DNA from 3 places in the Pantoea sp. SGAir0215 genome. Region 1 is predicted to be linked to each of the others. Evidence: predicted binding sites of a transcription regulator. Region 1 holds the regulator's gene; each other region holds the start of a gene.
The links. The regulator PhoB, encoded in region 1, activates phosphate uptake and scavenging genes when phosphate is short. The targets are predictions, from matches to a motif close to CTGTCATAAAACTGNCNNAT.
Positions count from the first base shown of each region.

Region 1 (6,410 bases):
TTGAACTGAATGCCCTGATCGGCTTCAAAATGTTCCACGCCTTTCAGGCCGTAGAAAAAGTCAAAATGCCACCAGCCGCGACGGAATTCCCCATCCGTGACCACTTTGAGGCCGTTTTCACGCTGTTTTGCCACCACATCACGGATGGCTTCGTTTTCAACCTCACGCAACTCGTCAGCGCTGATTTCCCCCGCCTGGTATTTCTCGCGAGCCTGTTTGATCGCGGCAGGACGAAGAAAGCTGCCAACGGTGTCGGCACGAAACGGGGCGGTTTGTCTTTGCATGATCACTCCTCGTCACGGCCAGATAATTTCGGCCGGGAATAGTTACATAATGTTATTTTAGCCTTCTGGATGGCTAAACGTCTAAATGCAGAGTGACATGCCGTTCTCTCAGCGGCAAACGAATAAAATTCACGTCGCCTGAAAAAAATTCATGTTGCATCGTCGCCGTCGGCTTTTCTGTCAGCGGCCGCAGAACAGACAGCCTGATCGGGCTTACGGGTCCGGAGGCAGGCTGTTTTACGGTGACGCTACCGACGTTTGTTGACGGACAGGTGGGCGTTATTCGAGCGAAGCGCGAGCCTGAGCAATCTGCGCCGCAGAGAGCGGCAAATACCCGGCCTCGCTGACGCGCTGTTGCCCCTGACTGGAAAGCACCTGTCGTAAAAAGGCATCGACCAGTGGCGGTAAAGGTTTACCTGGCGCTTTATTCACATAGAGATAAAGCGGACGCGACCATGGATAGCGGCCGGTACGGATAGTCTCTGGATCCGGTGCCACCGCGTCGCCGTTTTTGGTCACCACGGGCAGCAACCTGACGCCGCTCAGATGGAAACCAAAACTGGCATAGCCGATGCTGCGGGGATTACCGGCTACGGCCTGTACCACGGCGGCAGAGCCGGGAAACTCGGCCACGTCATTGCGGAAATCGCCCTGACACAGCGCCTGCTGTTTGAAAAAGCCCCATGTTCCCGAGGCGGAGTTACGGCCATAGCGCTGGATGGGACGCTGCTGCCATTCTGTCTGGTGCAGTCCCAGGTCACCCCAGCGTTGTGGAACCTGATGCGCGCCGCAAAGCCGGGTGATGGAAAAAACCGCATCGAGCTGCCGCGGATCGATTTCACGCAGCGGGTTACGTTGATTGACCACCACGACCAGCGCATCCATTGCCACCGGCACGGCCAGCGGCGGATAGCCATAGCGCGCCTCAAAGGCCTGGCGCTCATCAGCCTGCATCGGACGACTCATCGCGCCCAGTTGAACGGCCCCGGCGGTCAACGCAGTGGGCGCGGTAGACGACCCCGAAGCCTGAACCTGAACGTTCACGCCAGGCGCCTGACGGCTAAAGTCATCTCCCCATAACGTCATCAGATAGCCGAGCGTGTCGGAGCCGGCGCTACTGAGATTTCCGGACAGCATGACGGGCTGCGCCTGCCCGAGGGCTGGCAACAGCGAAAAGAACACCAAAAGAAAAGCGCGCATCGTTCCGGTCCGTTCACGATTGATGAACGGCATTCTCCTGCATCCCGTTACTGACAATCAACCTTGGTGCCAGGGTAAATGTAAAACAGGTTTCCTGATGCGGGATGCTGGTGATCTCCAGCCGGGCATTATGGTGACTCAACGCATGTTTGACGATAGCCAGCCCCAGCCCGCTGCCGCCAGTCGCACGTGAACGCGCTTTATCTACACGATAAAAGCGTTCGGTCAGGCGCGGAATATGCTCAGCGGGAATACCGGGACCGTTATCGCAGACCTTAAATACCGCGCCCTGCTTGCTGCGTAACCAACTGATATCAATTCGTGTGCCGTCTGGCGTATGGTTGACCGCGTTGTAGACCAGGTTAGAGATGGCACTGCGCAATTGCTCGTCATTGCCAAACACTTTCAGATGCGGATCGGTGTGAAAATGGATTTGATGTCGCCCGCCGCTCAGCGTTTCCGCTTCATGTTGCAGCAGTTTCAACATGACCGGCACATCAACTTTTTCTTTCATATTGATGACCGGGGCCGCCTCAATACGCGACAGCGTCAGAAGCTGTTTCACCAGGCTGTCCATTCGGCGGGTTTGTTCTGACATGGTGTGCAACGCTTTGTCACGCGAACGTTGATTCATGACTGAGTCATTCATCATCTCCAGATAACCCTGAAGCACCGTCAGCGGCGTGCGAAGTTCGTGACTGACGTTGGCGAAGAAGTTGCGTCGTGCACCTTCCAGCTGGTGCATTTGCGTCACGTCGCGGGCCACCATCAACCACTGGCCTTCGCTGTAGGGCATAACACGAAATTCCATGTGATGCTGGTTATTCAGCACCAGCGTCAGCGGCTTGTCGAAATCGCGCTGGCGCAGATAACGTGAAAATTCAGGATAGCGCAGCAGATTAAGGATATTTTGCCCGTTATCTTCGGGCCAGCGCAGCCCGAGGTGCTGCTGTGCCAGGCCATTGCACCAGAAGATGGTGCCCTCTTCCGTTGTCAGGATAACGGCATCCGGCAGCGACTCTGCACCACTGCGAAACCGTTTGATCAGATGACCCAGCTCACGCCGCCGACGTCGGTTGCGCAGTTGCATTTGATACAGACCGTAAAACAGCGGTTCCCAGCTTGCCTGACCGGAAGGCGGGGTCATCGTGCGATCCAGCCACAGCCAGTGCGACAGCCGCATCAGGTTATAAAAATGCCACAGTAAAATACCGACTACGCTGAGTAACAACAGCCACGGCAGATAGCCGAACAACAGGCCGAGTACCAGCGCAGGCAAACACGCCAGCACCAGTTCGGACAATAATCGCTTCCAGGAGAGGCGTTCCAGCACGGTTAAAGCTCCGTTTAAAAGCGGGCAGAGAAACGATAACCTGTTCCGCGGACGGTTTGTACCATGCGATCATGACCGGTCAGTTCCAGCGCTTTGCGCAGACGGCGAATATGCACGTCAACTGTACGATCTTCAACATAGACGTTGGTGCCCCAGACGTGATTCAGTAGCTGTTCACGGCTGTAAACACGTTCAGGATGGGTCATAAAGAAGTGGAGCAGCTTGTACTCTGTCGGCCCCATCTCCAGCGGCGTGGTTTCCGACATCACCCGGTGCGAGGAGGGATCCAGGCTCAGGCCCTGCATTTCAATTACATCTTCGACCGCCATCGGCGAAATGCGACGCATCACAGCTTTGATACGGGCCATCAGCTCTTTCGGGGAAAACGGTTTGGTAATGTAGTCGTCGGCCCCGACTTCCAGGCCACGCACGCGATCTTCCTCTTCGCCACGTGCGGTCAGCATCATGACCGGAATATCACGCGTCATCGCTTCACGTTTAAGGTGTTTGATAAACTGAATGCCGCTGCCGCCAGGTAACATCCAGTCCAGCAGGATAAGGTCAGGCCAGGGTTCAATCAGCTTACTGACGGCGCTGTCATAATCTTCTGCCTCAATCGGCTGATAATCATTTTGTTCCAGAACGAAACATAACATCTCACGGATTGGAGCTTCATCTTCCACAACTAAAATGCGCTTAGCCATTATGACTCCTGCAGGTAGGACGGCTTTCACTGATATTTGCGGCGCCATTATGCGTCAGTTTTGTGACACTTTTATGAAAAAGTTAGCCATAAAAACCGGCCTGCAACAACCATTTATGACAACATGACGACATGTTTTGTGGCTTTAGTGATGGAGCCAGTATAATCGCCGGGCGATTTGTTATGGCAGGGAGTGTTATGCGCATTATCCATACCGCGGACTGGCACCTGGGGCAGTTCTTTTACAACAAAAGCCGGGCCGCTGAGCATCAGGCCTTTCTGGACTGGCTGCTGGCCCGAATTGAAGAGCATCAGGTGGATGCGCTGATTGTGGCGGGTGATTTATTCGATACCGGCACACCGCCCAGCTATGCACGTGAAATGTTCAACCGCTTTGTGGTGGCGTTACAACCCAGCGGCTGTCAGCTGGTGGTGCTGGCCGGAAATCACGATTCGGTGGCTACGCTGAACGAGTCGCGTGAACTGCTCGCCTGCCTGAATACCCGCGTGATTACCACGCCGCAGGACGGTAACGATGTGCTGATGTTAACGACGCGTCAGGGCGAACCGGGCGCGCTGCTGTGCGCCATTCCTTATCTGCGGCCACGCGATATTATGCGCAGCCAGGCCGGCCAGTCAGGACGCGATAAACAGCGCAGCCTGCTGGAGGCCATTACCGCCCATTATCAGCGCAGTTTTGCTGCCGCGCAGGCGCTGAATCTGGCGCTTCCCATCGTCGCGACCGGCCACCTCACCGCCCTCGGCGTCAGCAAAAGCGACTCAGTGCGCGATATCTATATTGGTACACTGGATGCCTTTCCGGCCTCGGCCTTTCCGCCTGCGGATTATATTGCGCTGGGGCATATTCATCGTGCGCAGCGCGTGGCCGACAGCGATCATATTCGCTACAGCGGTTCGCCGATTCCGCTCAGCTTCGATGAACTGGGCAGCGAAAAAAGTGTGTTCCTGCTGGATTTCAGCCCGTCAGGCCTGACGGTCACGCCCCTGACCATTCCCCTGTTCCAGCCAATGCAGGTCCTGAAAGGCTCGCTGGCGCAAATCACCCGGCAGCTTAGCCAGTTTTCTGCGCCCGACGGGACCAAACCTGTCTGGCTGGACATTGAAGTGACCACGCAGGAATATTTAAGTGATTTGCAGCGTCAGGTAGAAGCGCTGACAGCTTCCCTGCCCGTAGACGTTTTGCTGCTGCGCCGCAGCCGTGAACAGCGCCAGCACAGTCTGGCACAGCTGGATAAAGAAACCCTGAGCGAACTGAATGTGGAAGAAGTGTTTGCCCGACGACTGGCGCTGGATGACGCGCTGGACGCGGATCAGATTGCCCAGACCACCCTGCGGTTTAAACAGACGCTGGCGGATCTGGAGGAACAGCCATGAAAATTCTGACGCTGCGCTTCAAAAATCTTAACGCGCTCAAAGGTGAGTGGTTTATTGATTTTCGCACCGAGCCGTTTGCCAGCAACGGGCTGTTTGCGATTACCGGCGCGACGGGCGCCGGTAAAACTACGCTGCTGGACGCCATCTGTCTGGCACTGTATCACCAGACGCCGCGCCTGGGCGGCATCTCTCAGGGGCATAACCCCCTGATGACACGCGACTGTGCCGAGTGCCTGGCGGAGGTCGAGTTTGAAATTAAAGGCGAAGCCTGGCGGGCATTCTGGAGCCAGAACCGCGCGCGCGGCACCGCTGACGGTAAACTGCAGGCTCCCCGCGTTGAGCTGGCACGCTGCGCCGATAATCAGATTGTGGCAGATAAAGTGAGCGATAAGCTCAAACTTACGGAAACGCTGAGCGGGCTGGATTTTGCGCGCTTCACCCGCTCAATGATGCTGTCACAAGGCCAGTTTGCGGCGTTTCTTAACGCCAAAGCCAATGAGCGGGCAGAACTGCTGGAAGAACTGACCGGAACCGAAATTTATGGTCGTCTGTCCATGGCCGTGTTCGAACGCCACAAAGCGGCCAAAACGGCGCTGGAACTGTTACGCAGTCGGGCAGGCGGCATGGCGCTGCTTGATGAGGCAACCCGTACTGCACTGCACCAGCAAAAAAAGGCCCTCAGCGACGCTGAACACCAGCTGACTGCCGCGCTTGCCGTGGCGCAGGCGCAGCAACAGTGGCAGCAACAGCATCAGCAGGCTATTGCGGATACAGAGCAGGCAACCGCGGCCCTCGCTGCGGCAGAGCACACCAGTCAGGCGGCAGAGCCGGATCGTCAACGTCTGGCGCGCAGTGAACCGGCGGAGAAACTGCGCGGTCCGTTGCAGCAACGTGACAGTCTGCTGGCCGAACGCAACGCGATGCGGGAACGTCAGCAGCAGCTCAGCCAACAGATGCACACGGCCACACAGGCGCATCATGTGTTGCAGCAACGCTATGCGGAAACGGACACGGCGCACGAACAGTGCCGTCAGCAACAGCAGCAGCAGGAAACGCTGTTGACCGGGCAGGTCATTCCGCTTGATCAGTCTCTCTCTGCCTTATACGAGCACATTCAGCAGCTACAGCAGGATGCCGAACGGCAACAGCAACACTGCGCTCAGCGCGAAGCCGCGTTACACAGCGAAGCCCGCCAGGTGCGCCACCTGCAAGAGACGATTGCCCAACAGCATGCCCTACGTGAGCAGTTAGCTGACATGCCGCAATGGGGTGAACACCTTCCGATCTGGAAAGAGCGTTTTGCCCAACTGACCCGCTATGAAGCGGCACAGGCTGAGCTGGATCAGCAGATACAGCAGCAACAGCGCCACATTCATCAGCGCCAGGGGGATATTGAGCAGCTGGCACAGCAACTCACGCCACTGGATCAGGCCGCACAGCAGGCGCAGCAGTCCTTGTCTCAGGCTGAGCAAGCACTAACTTCCCTTCAGAACGC
Region 1 covers NZ_CP028031.1:1,603,685-1,610,094, reverse strand. Annotated here, with positions in the region: gene C1N64_RS07510 (cobalamin-independent methionine synthase II family protein) at 1-284, opposite strand, end outside; gene C1N64_RS07505 (PstS family phosphate ABC transporter substrate-binding protein) at 564-1,484, opposite strand; gene phoR (phosphate regulon sensor histidine kinase PhoR) at 1,498-2,817, opposite strand; gene phoB (phosphate response regulator transcription factor PhoB) at 2,832-3,521, opposite strand; gene sbcD (exonuclease subunit SbcD) at 3,719-4,915, shown strand; gene C1N64_RS07485 (SbcC/MukB-like Walker B domain-containing protein) at 4,912-6,410, shown strand, end outside.

Region 2 (6,410 bases), 830 kb from region 1:
GTCGATCTGCCAAAGAAAGGCATGAGCTTTATCAAAGGGTTGTTAACCAATCTCTCTAACCCCAAAGCGGTGATCTATTTTGGTAGCGTCTTCTCATTATTTATCGGTAACGATGTCGGTGGGCTGGAGCGCTGGGGATTGTTTGTGTTGATTAGCGTCGAAACCTTTGCATGGTTTTCTCTGGTCGCCGCAATTTTTGCTTTGCCATGGATGCGGGATAAATATCAGCGTGCCGCGAAGTGGGTGGATGGCATGGCGGGCGTACTGTTCGCCGGATTTGGCATTCATCTTATCCTGTCACGCTAAGGTCGCCAGACCGGCTTTATGCGGCCGCCGACAGTATGCTCTGTCGTGCGGCTGCAGGTGTACATCAGGCCATTCGCCTTGCGCTGGCCAGCAGTCCGCCAATCGCAATAAATAATCCCCCGAAAATACGGTTTATCAGCTTCATCTGTTTAGGGCCTTTGATCCATCCTGCAATGCGCGTCGCTAAGGTGGCGTAACCAATCATCACCACGATATCCACCAGTACGGTGGTTATGCCCAGAACCAGATACTGCAGCATAAGGGGTTGGTGAGGCAGGATAAACTGCGGAAACAGCGCGGCCAGAAACACAATACTTTTGGGATTGGTGAGGTTCACCATGACAGCCCGTTTAAACAGGCGACGACGCGGCATCGCTTTTGACATCGCGTTGAGATCAATGGCGCCGGCAGCCCGCCACTGTTGAATACCCAGCCAGACCAGATAGCCGGCACCGGCCCATTTCAGAATCTCAAACGCCAGCAGCGACTGAGAAAACAGCGCGCCAAGACCCACCCCTACCAGGGCGATATGCAGCGCGAGCCCTACCTGCAGCCCGGAGATGGAGGCGACGGCACCACGATAACCGTGGCTGATGCCGGTGCTCATGGTGTTAATCGCGCCTGAGCCGGGTGAGAGGCTCAGAATTGTGGTGGTAAGAAGGTAGGTCAGCCACCATTCGATGGTCATGGGTTGTACTCCCGGTCTCGTCTGAAGTGTGACACAATACGCCAGAATGCTGCGCAGAGCCATGGACATCATGCGGCCGTTCAGACTCTTTTTTCCGGCAATCAGGAGGGCGGATGAAGCAACACAGGGCAAGCTGGCTGCGACGCGAAAAGGCCTTTGCCGCCTTTGCTACTGGCCCACTGCTTGATTTCTGGCACAGCCGTGAAGAGTGCGAATTCACTGGCGTTGGAAACCTGACATTGCGCTATGTCCGGTTCATTTCACCGCAACATAAACGCGTCATCCTTATCGTGCCGGGGCGCATCGAAAGCTACGTTAAGTATCCCGAACTGGCTTACGATCTTTTTCACTGCGGCTTTGATGTGATCGTGCTCGATCATCGCGGTCAGGGGCGATCGGATCGTCTGCTGGATGACTCTCACCGCGGGCATGTGGTGGAGTTCAGCCATTATGTTGATGACCTCGAAACGCTTTATCTCAAAGAAATTGTGAGCCGTCATTATCAGCAGCGCTATGCACTGGCTCATTCGATGGGCGGCGCGATTTTGACGCTTTTCCTGGCGCGTCAGCCCGGTGCATTTCATGCCGCCGCGCTGGTGGCTCCCATGTTTGGGATTGCGTTGCCGTTACCCGCTTTTCTGGCGCATAAGATTCTTGACTGGGCGGAAAAGCGCCCCGCTGTGCGTGAGGGTTATGCATTAGGCACAGGGCGCTGGCGGGCGCACCCTTTCGGCATCAACCGGTTAACGCACAGCCATGAGCGCTACCGCCGCAGTCTGCGTTTTTATGCGGATGATCCGGCTATTCGCGTGGGCGGACCTACGTATCACTGGGTCAGAGAAGGGATTCATGCCGGGCGCAATATTCTGAGCCAGGTGGATAACATTACGACTCCGTTGCTGGTGCTGCAGGCCAGTGAAGACAGCGTGGTGGATAATCGCTCGCAGGATCTGTTTTGTGACGCGATGGCGGCAGCCGGTCACCCCTGTCAGGGCCGGACACCGCAGGTTATCAGCGGCGCGCGCCACGAGATCCTGTTTGAAAAGGACAGCATGCGCGCCGAAGCGCTCAATACCATCGTCGATTTCTTTTTATCGCAGCATTAGTTCGCAATTTACATTACCGGCTACGGCCAACCGACACCGATACCCGAGGTTTTCATGTACCACATTGTTGTGTCCGATCTGGATGGCACACTGCTTTCTCCCGAACATCGCCTGACCGCCAATGCGCGCGAAACGCTTCAGCAACTGGTCGCGCAGGGCATTCACTTTATTTTTGCCACAGGCCGTCATCACATCGATGTCGGGCAAATGCGTGACAAGCTGGGGATTCCGGCTTACATGATTACGTCAAACGGCGCGCGCGTTCACAATCCGGCAGGGGAGCTGGTTTTTAGCCACAATCTGGACGCGGACATCGCCCACGATCTGTTTGGTCTGCAGTATCATCATCCGGACGTGCTGACGCATGTTTATCGCGACGATGAGTGGTTTGTCAGCCGCTGCAGTCCGGCGGAGAAGGATTATTTTCGCGAGTCCGATTTTCACTATCAGGTTTATGAGCCGGGCATGCTGCCGACGGATGGCATCAGCAAAGTCTTTTTTACCTGTGAAGAACCGGAACACCTTGTCCCTATGGAGCAGGCCATCGAAGCACGCTGGGGCGACAGGGTTAACGTGAGTTTTTCGCTGCCGACCTGCCTCGAAGTGATGGCAGGCGGCGTGTCAAAAGGCCATGCCCTGGAAGCGGTGGCAAAACAGTTAGGCTTTACGCTTAAAGACTGTATTGCGTTTGGTGATGGTATGAATGATGTCGAAATGCTGAGTATGGCAGGCAAAGGCTGCATTATGGCTAACGCCCATCAGCGTCTGAAAGACACCTTACCTGAACTGGAAGTGATTGGCAGTAATGCCCAGGATGCCGTCCCGGAGACGCTGAGAACACTCTATCTGTCGTAATCCGAAAAGAAGGCCGGTAAGCCGGCCTTCTGGCAAAGCCGTTATGCCCTTTTTTGCTTATGCCGGTGCTCACTGATCATGGTTAACAGCAGCAGCACTACCGCCATAACGGCGCCGGCAATCATCACGATGAATCCGCCATCCCAGCCGAAGTAATCGACGGTATAACCCACAATGGCGCTGGCCGCGACTGAGCCACCCAGATAACCGAACAGCCCCGTAAACCCGGCAGCCGTGCCAGCCGCTTTTTTGGGTGCCAGCTCCAGCGCATGCAGACCAATGAGCATTACCGGTCCATAAATCAGAAAGCCAATCGCGATCATGCAGGCCATGTCCACACCGGGATTGCCCGGCGGATTTAGCCAGTAGATGACGGTAGCAGCGGTAACCAGCGTCATAAAAAACACCCCTGTCGCACCACGGTTGCCGCGAAAGACCTTGTCTGACATCCAGCCGCACAACAGCGTACCGGGAATGCCCGCATACTCATAAAAGAAGTAGGTCCAGGAGGACTTATCAAGCGTGAAATGCTTTACTTCTTTCAGGTAGGTCGGTGACCAGTCGAGGATGCCGTAACGCAGCAGGTAGACAAACACATTTGCCAGAGCGATATACCACAGCAGTTTGTTGGGAAGGACATACTTCATAAAGATTTGTCTTGCAGTGAACTCTTCCTCATGACTTTCGTTGTAATCCACCGGATAGTCGTTTTTATAGGCCTCAATCGGCGGTAATCCACAAGATTGCGGCGTATCGCGCATCAGGGCAAAGGCCAGAATCGCAATGGCGATCGCCCCGAAGGCGGGCATATATAGCGCGGCTTTCCAGTCGTTGAACCACGCCATCCCCAGCAGAAACAGCAGGGGCGGAATCCCGCCGCCGACGTTATGCGCACAGTTCCACACAGAAACGATGCCGCCGCGCTCCTTTTGTGACCACCAGTGGACCATAGTGCGTCCGCAGGGCGGCCAGCCCATTCCCTGAAACCAGCCACAGATAAACAGCAGTACGAACATCACCATAATGCTGGAGGTTGCCCAGGGCACAAACCCCATAATCAGCATTATGGCAGCCGCCAGCGTTAAGCCGGCAGGTAAGAAGACCCGTGGATTTGACCGGTCTGACACCGAGCCCATAATAAATTTGGAAAAGCCATAGGCGATGGAGATGCCTGAAAGCGCAAAACCCAGATCGCCGCGTGAGAAGCCTTGTTCAACCAGGTAGGGCATCGCCAGGGCGAAATTCTTTCGAACCAGATAGTAGGCCGCATAGCCAACGAAAATCCCGATAAAGATTTGCCAGCGCAGGCGACGGTAGCGTGGATCGATACGATGGTCTTCGACCCGGGGCTGGTGTGGTGCAGGTTTAAAAATACTCAACATAGCGGTGGCCCTCCAGGGCGCATTATGATTTTGATTCCCGGCAGGTTGGGCAAAACTCAAGAAAACGGCGATCGGGATGCGCCATTTCGCGCAGAGAATAGACAGAGATACGTGGCTTTACTGTGATGAATGACAAATATGTTACAGATTTATGACAATCTGGCGCGAAAAGCTCAGGCCGATGCGCTGATGCGCACATTTTTCTGCTGACAGGATATGCCCGATAAGAAGGTAAAAAGTCTGACCGGCAAATTAATGCGTAACTGCCTGGTTAATGCACAGATGTCAACCAGATAAATCTCCCTGCTGTGCGGACATTGTTTACACTGTCGCTCTGTTTATTTCGGGGTTGTTACCGTGCTTTTATTGATTGTTACTACCATTCTATGGGCTTTTTCATTCAGCCTGATTGGCGAGTATCTTGCCGGTCAGGTTGACAGCTGGTTTTCGGTGCTGATGCGCCTGGTGCTGGCGGCCGTGGTATTTTTGCCTTTCCTGCGCTGGCGCGGCTATCGCCCCTCTACGCTCCTGCTGTATATGCTGGTAGGCATGCTGCAACTGGGCATCATGTATTTACTGAGTTTCGAAGCCTATCTCTATCTGAGCGTGTCTGAATTCCTGCTGTTTACCGTGATGACGCCGCTGTACGTCACGTTGATCTACGACGTGATCAGTCGACGGCCTCTGCGCGCAGGGTACATTTTCAGTGCGTTACTGGCTGTGGCGGGCGCGGCAATCATTCGTTATGACAAAGTCAGCGATAACTTCTGGTTCGGCCTGTTGCTGGTACAGTTAGCCAATATTTGCTTTGCAGCAGGTATGGTGGGCTACAAACGTTTGCAGGAAACCCGTCCTGTGCCGCAGCACACGGCCTTTTCGTGGTTCTATCTGGGCGCGGTGCTGATTGCGGTGGTGGCCTGGGCCGTCTGGGGCAACCCGCATAAACTCCCGACCACCTCACTGCAGTGGGGCATTCTGGTCTGGCTGGGCGTGGTGGCGTCCGGACTGGGTTACTTTATGTGGAACTACGGTGCTACGCAGGTCGATGCTGGCACGTTGGGCATCATGAACAACATGCATGTGCCGGCAGGCTTGCTGGTCAACCTGGCGATATGGCAGCAAAAGCCACACTGGCCAAGCTTTATTGCCGGTGCGCTCGTGATAGTAGCGTCCTTGTGGGTCCATAAGCGCTGGGTGGTCGGTAAGAACAATCAACAGTGAAGAAACAAGGCATCGCCGCGCACCGGCGCCAAAAGTAGCAGGCCGCTCAGTCTGTTGCGATCCCATGGCGGACGGGCGCGCGTCGGCAGAAGGCGAGCAAGACGACGTCTGCTCGCCCGGCAGAGCGGACCGCATTGTTATCCCGGTGCGCTTTCTCCGGCGGGACGAGCGTAAGTCGGAGGCTGGTTTAAGCGGGCTTAACTGGCGCAGGGCGATGAATCATCGTCAGCCCCTTGAGGAAATTACGCAGAATCTGGTCACCGCATTCACGATAGTTTTTGTGATCCGGTTTACGGAAGATCGCGCCAATCTCCGCCTGAGAGACGGTGAAGTTGGCTTTTTTCAGGATATCAGGGATGTCGGTCGTTTTCAGATCAAATGCAATACGCAGCTTTTTCATGAAAATGTTGTTATTCATCTTACGCTCGATGGAAGGCGCAGGGGCATCCTCACTTTTCCCACGGCGATGAAAGATTAAGCCATTCAGGAAATAGCCCATCAGGACATCGGGGCAGGGGCGAAATGCCGCATCCTCATCTTTTTTCAGCCAACTGGTGATATCGGCCTGAGGAACCTCGCACTCCGCTAAGGCAAAAATCGCCACCATTTTGGCATCGTTCAGATCGAGCATATAGCGCACGCTGCGCAAAATATCGTTGTTAGTCATGGTGAGATCGTCTCAAGGTCAGTCAACAGGCTGCGCATTATAGGGGATTTTGCCCGCCGCCGCGCAGCTTTGTCGCTCATGCGGCTAAACGGCTGCAGGATGCGCGGCATTCCTGACAAAAGGCAAATGTTCACAGGCATGCTGACGGGCAAAATGGATAAAGGCTTCCAGCACAGGCTGACGCT
Region 2 covers NZ_CP028031.1:777,935-784,344, forward strand. Annotated here, with positions in the region: gene rhtC (threonine export protein RhtC) at 1-306, shown strand, start outside; gene rhtB (homoserine/homoserine lactone efflux protein) at 371-994, opposite strand; gene pldB (lysophospholipase L2) at 1,108-2,100, shown strand; gene yigL (sugar/pyridoxal phosphate phosphatase YigL) at 2,155-2,955, shown strand; gene glpT (glycerol-3-phosphate transporter) at 2,997-4,337, opposite strand; gene C1N64_RS03775 (carboxylate/amino acid/amine transporter) at 4,695-5,558, shown strand; gene C1N64_RS03780 (YehS family protein) at 5,746-6,225, opposite strand; gene metR (HTH-type transcriptional regulator MetR) at 6,310-6,410, opposite strand, start outside.
Region 2: the regulator PhoB is predicted to act here: its motif matches at 4,476-4,495, upstream of glpT (glycerol-3-phosphate transporter).

Region 3 (6,410 bases), 1.2 Mb from region 1:
GAGCCACTGCCTGAAGACCTGCTGAATAAGATGCTGGCAGCGAAAAATTACCAGGCGGCGTTGTTCATCCTGCGCCAGCTGGAGTTCGGTCTGTTCGATTTCCGTCTGCATACTGAATTCAACCCAGAAAAAGGCGCACAGATCCTGGAGACGCTGCGCGAAGTGAAAAGCAAAGTCGCCGTGGTCCCCAGCCCGGAATGGGGCCGCTTCCCGCATGCGTTCAGCCATATCTTCGCGGGCGGATACGCAGCGGGTTATTACAGCTACCTGTGGGCCGATGTACTGGCGGCGGATGCGTATTCACGTTTTGAAGAAGAGGGCATTTTTAACCGCGAAACCGGTCAGTCCTTCCTCGACAACATTCTGACGCGCGGCGGTTCGGAAGAACCGATGGAGCTGTTTAAACGCTTCCGTGGCCGTGAGCCTCAGCTGGATGCCATGCTGGAACACTACGGTATTCAGGGATAAGCCGTACGTGAAAATTTGTTTGTTTGATGAAACAGGCGCCGGTGACGGCGCCTTATCTGTTTTGGCCGAACGCTGGCAACTGACGCATTGTGACGATGCGGTGCTGGCGCTGGTAAAGACCGCAACGCATCTTGAACTGCGTAAGCGGGATGAGCCTAAACTGGGCGGCATCTTCGTGGATTTTGTTTCCGGTGCCATGGCGCATCGCCGGCGTTTTGGCGGTGGCCGTGGCGAAGCGGTAGCAAAAGCGGTCGGCATTAAAGGCAGTTACCTGCCCGATGTGGTGGATGCGACAGCCGGGTTAGGGCGCGATGCGTTTGTGCTGGCGGCCTTAGGCTGTCGGGTGCGCATGCTGGAACGGCATCCCGTGGTGGCGGCACTGCTGGAAGACGGGCTGGCGCGTGGCTATCAGGATGCGGAAATTGGTGGCTGGCTGCGTGAGCGTCTTTCACTGATTCACGCCTCCAGTATTCAGGCACTCACCGATATTGCGCCACCGCCAGATGTGGTTTATCTCGATCCTATGTATCCCCATCGGCAAAAAAGCGCCATGGTGAAAAAAGAGATGCGGGTGTTTCAGTCATTAGTCGGCGCGGATGAGGATGCGGATGCCTTGCTGGAACCGGCTCGCCGTCTGGCAAAGAAGCGTATCGTGGTGAAACGCCCTGATTATGCGCCACCGCTGGCCGGTGTCGGTACGCAGTCTGCGGTGGTCACGAAAAGCCACCGCTTCGATATCTATCCGCCGCTCGCGGAGTAGTCATGTCAAGCCGGTCGGCGACGACGTTCCTTCACGTCAACCGCCCCGGCTTTTTTCGTGCGGGTTATTCGTCATCCTCGTCGCGCAGTGGCACGATCAACATGTCGATATGCACGGTGTTGATCAACTGACGCGCTGATGACATCAGCTTGCTCCAGAAGTCCTGATGATGACCGCACACCACCATGTCCACGTCGTATTTTTTAATCGCATCGACCAGCACCTGGCCCAGATCGCCACTGCCGCTCAGGGTTTCGGTGATGGGATAGCCCGCCGCATCTGACAGATTTTTCAGCGCCAGATGGGTTTCTTCAGAAATCCGCTTTTGCATATCGCCCAGGTTGACGTCAATCAGGCCGGTGTACAGATCAGAGTAATTCACATCGACATGAATCAGCGAAATTTTGGCGTCGTAAGGGCGCGCGAGCGAGACAGCTTTATCCACTAATAACTGACTTTCTGGCGAAAGATCGACTGCAATCAGGATATGTTTATAAGCCATGATATAACTCCTTCCACGAGATTCAGAATGGCAGCGGTTTCCAGACGCGTCACAGCTGCGAAATCCATTGCGCGAACGGGCGATGAGCGCCACCAAATTGGGTAACCTGCAATACAGGCAATGCTGTTGTTATACCTGAAAGTATAGCCCTGTGTGTTAACAAATGCTTCTGAAGCCGTCTGGCTTGTGAATAAGATCAATGATGAACGATTTTTACTCGTATAAAACGAAAATCCTCGCTGGTAAAAAATTGAACATTTCTCCTAAACTAAAAAAAGCAGCCTTGATCACATGGCTGTTACTTTTCTGATGATTCAAAAATAAAACTACAAATCGCTTAACGGGGTTGTTGGCAAATTCTGCAGGGACTGTTCAGCATGGTGCGCGTTCTGCACTGTTCTGCGGTGCCGGTAAGGAGGGTGACATGATCAGCACTATCGCGCTTTTTTGGGCTCTTTGTGTGGTATGCCTTGTAAATATGGCGCGCTATTTCTCTTCGTTGCGTGCGCTGCTGGTGGTTCTGCGGGGTTGCGATCCCCTCTTATACCAATATGTTGACGGCGCGGGTTTTTTCACCTCCCATGGTCAGCCTGGCAAGCAGGTGCGGCTGGTCCGCTATATCTGGGCAAGGCGCTATCTTGATCATCATGATGACGAATTTATTCGCCGGTGTGAGCGGGTAAGAGGCTTGTTTTTGTTGACCAGTTCGCTGTGCGGATTAGTCATTATCAGTTTGATCGCCCTGGCTATCTGGCATTAAAAAGGGCGACCGAAGTCGCCCTGATGTGCTGCTTACTCAGATGAGCTTCAGCGCTATCCAGTAGAGTGAACCTGATAACAAAATACAGACCGGCAGGGTGAAAACCCAGGCCATGGCGATGTTTTTGATCGTTTTACTCTGCAGTCCGCCACCGTCGACCAGCATGGTGCCGGCCACGGAAGACGAAAGGATGTGGGTCGTGGAAACCGGCATGCCGGTGTAGCTGGCAATCCCTATGGACACTGCGGCAGTCACCTGCGCCGACATGCCCTGCGCATACGTCATGCCTTTTTTACCGATTTTCTCACCGATGGTGGTGGCCACACGGCGCCAGCCAATCATCGTGCCGATTCCCAATGCCAGTGCGACCGCCATGATAATCCACACCGGGGCGTACTCAATGGTGTTCAGCAGGTCGCCTTTGAGCTTGCCCAGGAAGCGTTTATCCTCTGGCGAGGTTTCCGGCAGCTTCGCCGCTTTATCGGCCGTATCGGAAATACACAACAAGAGGCGACGCATCTGGCTGCGTTGCTCAACCGACAAGTCGTTGTAGTTTTGCAGATTGTTCAGAAGCACCTGCGCACGCTGCACGGCCTGAAGCGCACGTGCACTGTCGCAGTGAAACTCTTTGGGACTGGTGGGTTCGACTTCTTCCGGCGTGGGCAGCTTAGGCGGTGCCATCTGGATAATATGGGTCAGTGATTCGCTGTGCTGCTGGTAATACTGTTCCAGGTGATTCACAGCATCGCGCGTTCGCGTGATGTCGTAACCCGACGCGTTCATATTGACCACAAAGCCCGCTGGCGCAACGCCAATCAGGACCAGCATAATCAGACCAATGCCTTTTTGCCCGTCGTTAGCACCATGTGAATAACTGACGCCAATGGCGGAGATAATCAGGGCGGTACGGGTCCAGAAAGGCGGTTTTTTCTTGCCGTCAATCTTCTCACGGTCAGCGGGCGTCATATGAATCCGTGCACGCTTTTTAGTGTTGCTCCAGTAACGGCGCAGAAGGAAAATCAGGCTGCCCGCAATCACCAGACCGACAATGGGGGAGAGAATGAGCGACAGGAAGATATTCAGCACTTTCGGAATGTTAAGCGCATCCACCACCGATGTCCCGCTCATTAACGCATTGGTCAGGCCAATACCGATAATCGCGCCGATCAGGGTGTGAGAACTGGAGGCCGGAAGCCCTAAATACCACGTTCCCAGGTTCCAGATAATCGCGGCCAGCAGCATGGAGAAGACCATAGCAAGACCGTGAGCGGAGCCAACATTGAGCAGCAGATCGGTCGGGAGCATATGCACGATGGCGTAAGCCACGCTTAATCCGCCGAGCAGCACGCCAAAGAAATTGAATACCCCAGCCATTAACACAGCAAGCTGAGCACGCATAGCGCGTGTATAGATGACCGTCGCAACCGCGTTGGCCGTATCATGGAAGCCGTTAATTGCTTCGTAAAACAATACAAACAGCAGAGCAAGAACCAGTAACAGGCCGGTGCTAAGATCGAGACCAGCAAACAGATGTAGCATAGACGTTACGCCATTTTGGAGGACATGAACGCGGCGCATTATCCGCGACAATATGTGGTCTGGGAAAGGAAAATATAGACCTGAACCGGCTTAAAAGTGTCAATTTTGTAAGCTTAGAGGCGTAAATTCCTTTAAAATTATAAAGTTACATTATGACATAATTGCGGCAATTTTTTGACACTGGCATCAACGCAGGCAGATCACTACAATCTGCCCCTCTTTTATCAGGTGGACAATGGCAGTGGAACAGTTTGACGTTATCGTGATTGGAGCAGGGGCCGCGGGGCTTTTTTGTGCCGCGCAGGCTGGACAGCGCGGTCGCCGCGTATTACTGCTGGATAACGGCAAAAAGCCGGGCCGCAAGATTTTAATGTCAGGCGGCGGGCGCTGCAATTTCACCAATCTCTATACCGAACCGGCCGCCTACCTGTCGAATAATCCCCATTTCTGTAAGTCAGCGCTGGCGCGTTATACCCAATGGGATTTTATCGATCTGGTGAATCGTCACGGCATTGCCTGGCACGAGAAAACGCTGGGGCAACTGTTTTGCGATGAGTCTGCGCAGCAGATGGTCGATCTCCTGCTCGCCGAGTGTGAAAAGGGGCGCGTGACCCTGCGTTTGCGCAGCGAAATCCTGAGTGTAACCCGCGACGAAGCGGGCTACGTCCTGCAGCTCAACGGCAGCAGCGTACAGGCAGAGAAGCTGGTCATCGCCAGCGGCGGGCTTTCCATGCCGGGCCTGGGCGCGTCACCGTTTGGCTATAAAGTGGCCGAGCAGTTTGGGTTAACGGTGTTGCCAACCCGTGCCGCCCTGGTGCCCTTTACGCTGCATAAACCCCTGCTTGAACAACTGCAGACACTGTCCGGTGTGGCGCTGGACACGACCATCGAAGCGAAAGACGGCACCGTCTTCAAAGAGGCGATGCTGTTTACCCATCGTGGCCTGTCCGGCCCGGCGGTCTTGCAGATTTCCAGCTACTGGCAGCCGGGTGAGTTTATCTCGGTCAATCTCTCGCCTGCCACGCCGCTGGATGCGTTCCTCACGATTCAGCGTGACGCGCACCCGAATCTGAGTCTGAAAAACAGTCTGGCGAAAATTCTGCCTAAGCGTCTGGTCGAAATTTTACAGGAAATGCAGGTGGTGCCGGATGTCACGCTGAAGCAACTGAACAGCAAGCAGCAGTCAGCGCTGGTGCAGACGTTGCACAACTGGCAGGTGCAGCCCAACGGCACGGAGGGTTACCGTACCGCTGAAGTCACGCTGGGCGGTGTGGATACGACTCAGCTGTCCTCTAAAACAATGGAAGCTCGTGACGTGCCGGGACTCTATTTTATCGGTGAAGTCGTTGACGTGACCGGCTGGCTGGGAGGCTATAATTTCCAGTGGGCCTGGAGCTCGGCCTGGGCTTGCGCGCAGGCCGTGTAACGAGCTTCGCCATCAGTGACGCGCTCAGGCATAGCGCGAAACCGCATAGTCTGCGTGCGCAATCTCGGGCTGTTTGCCTGAAATCACATCACTTAACAGCTGGCCGGATCCGCAGGCCATCGTCCAGCCCAGCGTGCCATGTCCGGTGTTCAGCCACAGGTTGGTGAAATGTGTATGACCGACAATCGGCGTGCCGTCAGGCGTCATCGGCCGTAATCCGGTCCAGAAGGTCGCCTGCTCAACGCGGCCGCCACGGGGATAAAGATCGTTTACCACCATTTCAAGCGTTTGCCGTCTCGCGGGCAGCAGGGTTTTGCTGTATCCCACGATTTCCGCCATACCGCCGACGCGGATGCGATTATCAAAACGCGTGATGGCAATTTTATAGGTTTCATCCAGTACCGTGGAAACCGGGGCACCGGCCTCATCGGCGAGGGGAATCGTCAGGGAATAGCCTTTCAGCGGATACACCGGAATGTACATCAGTGGCCGAAGCAACTGGGTAGAGTAAGCGCCAAATGCCATAACGTACCCGTCCGCCGTCAGCGTCTGATCGCCACAGACAATCCCGCTGATCCTGTCACCTTCGGTCAGTAGCGCATCCACCTGCGTGTTAAAGCGGAACGTGACGCCGGCATCGCGCGCCAGGGCGGCAAGTCGCTGGGTAAACAGCTGGCAATCGCCAGTCTCATCGTTAGGCAACCGTAAACCTCCCGTCAACTTGTGCTTGACGTCAGCCAGTGCAGGTTCGACGGTCGCCAGCTGGTCGGCTTCAAGCAGTTGATACGGCACGCCAGCCTCCTGCAGCACGGCAATATCACGCGCTGCGTTTTCAAACTGCTGTTCTGTGCGAAACAGCTGCAGGGTGCCGCCCTGGCGTCCTTCATATTCAATTCCTGTGCTGGCCCGCAGCGCACTGATACAGTCACGGCTGTACTCTGCCAGTCTGACCATC
Region 3 covers NZ_CP028031.1:378,984-385,393, reverse strand. Annotated here, with positions in the region: gene prlC (oligopeptidase A) at 1-468, shown strand, start outside; gene rsmJ (16S rRNA (guanine(1516)-N(2))-methyltransferase RsmJ) at 476-1,228, shown strand; gene uspA (universal stress protein UspA) at 1,293-1,730, opposite strand; gene uspB (universal stress protein UspB) at 2,155-2,490, shown strand; gene pitA (inorganic phosphate transporter PitA) at 2,527-4,029, opposite strand; gene C1N64_RS01940 (BaiN/RdsA family NAD(P)/FAD-dependent oxidoreductase) at 4,271-5,455, shown strand; gene C1N64_RS01935 (D-amino acid dehydrogenase) at 5,480-6,410, opposite strand, start outside.
Region 3: the regulator PhoB is predicted to act here: its motif matches at 4,191-4,210, upstream of pitA (inorganic phosphate transporter PitA).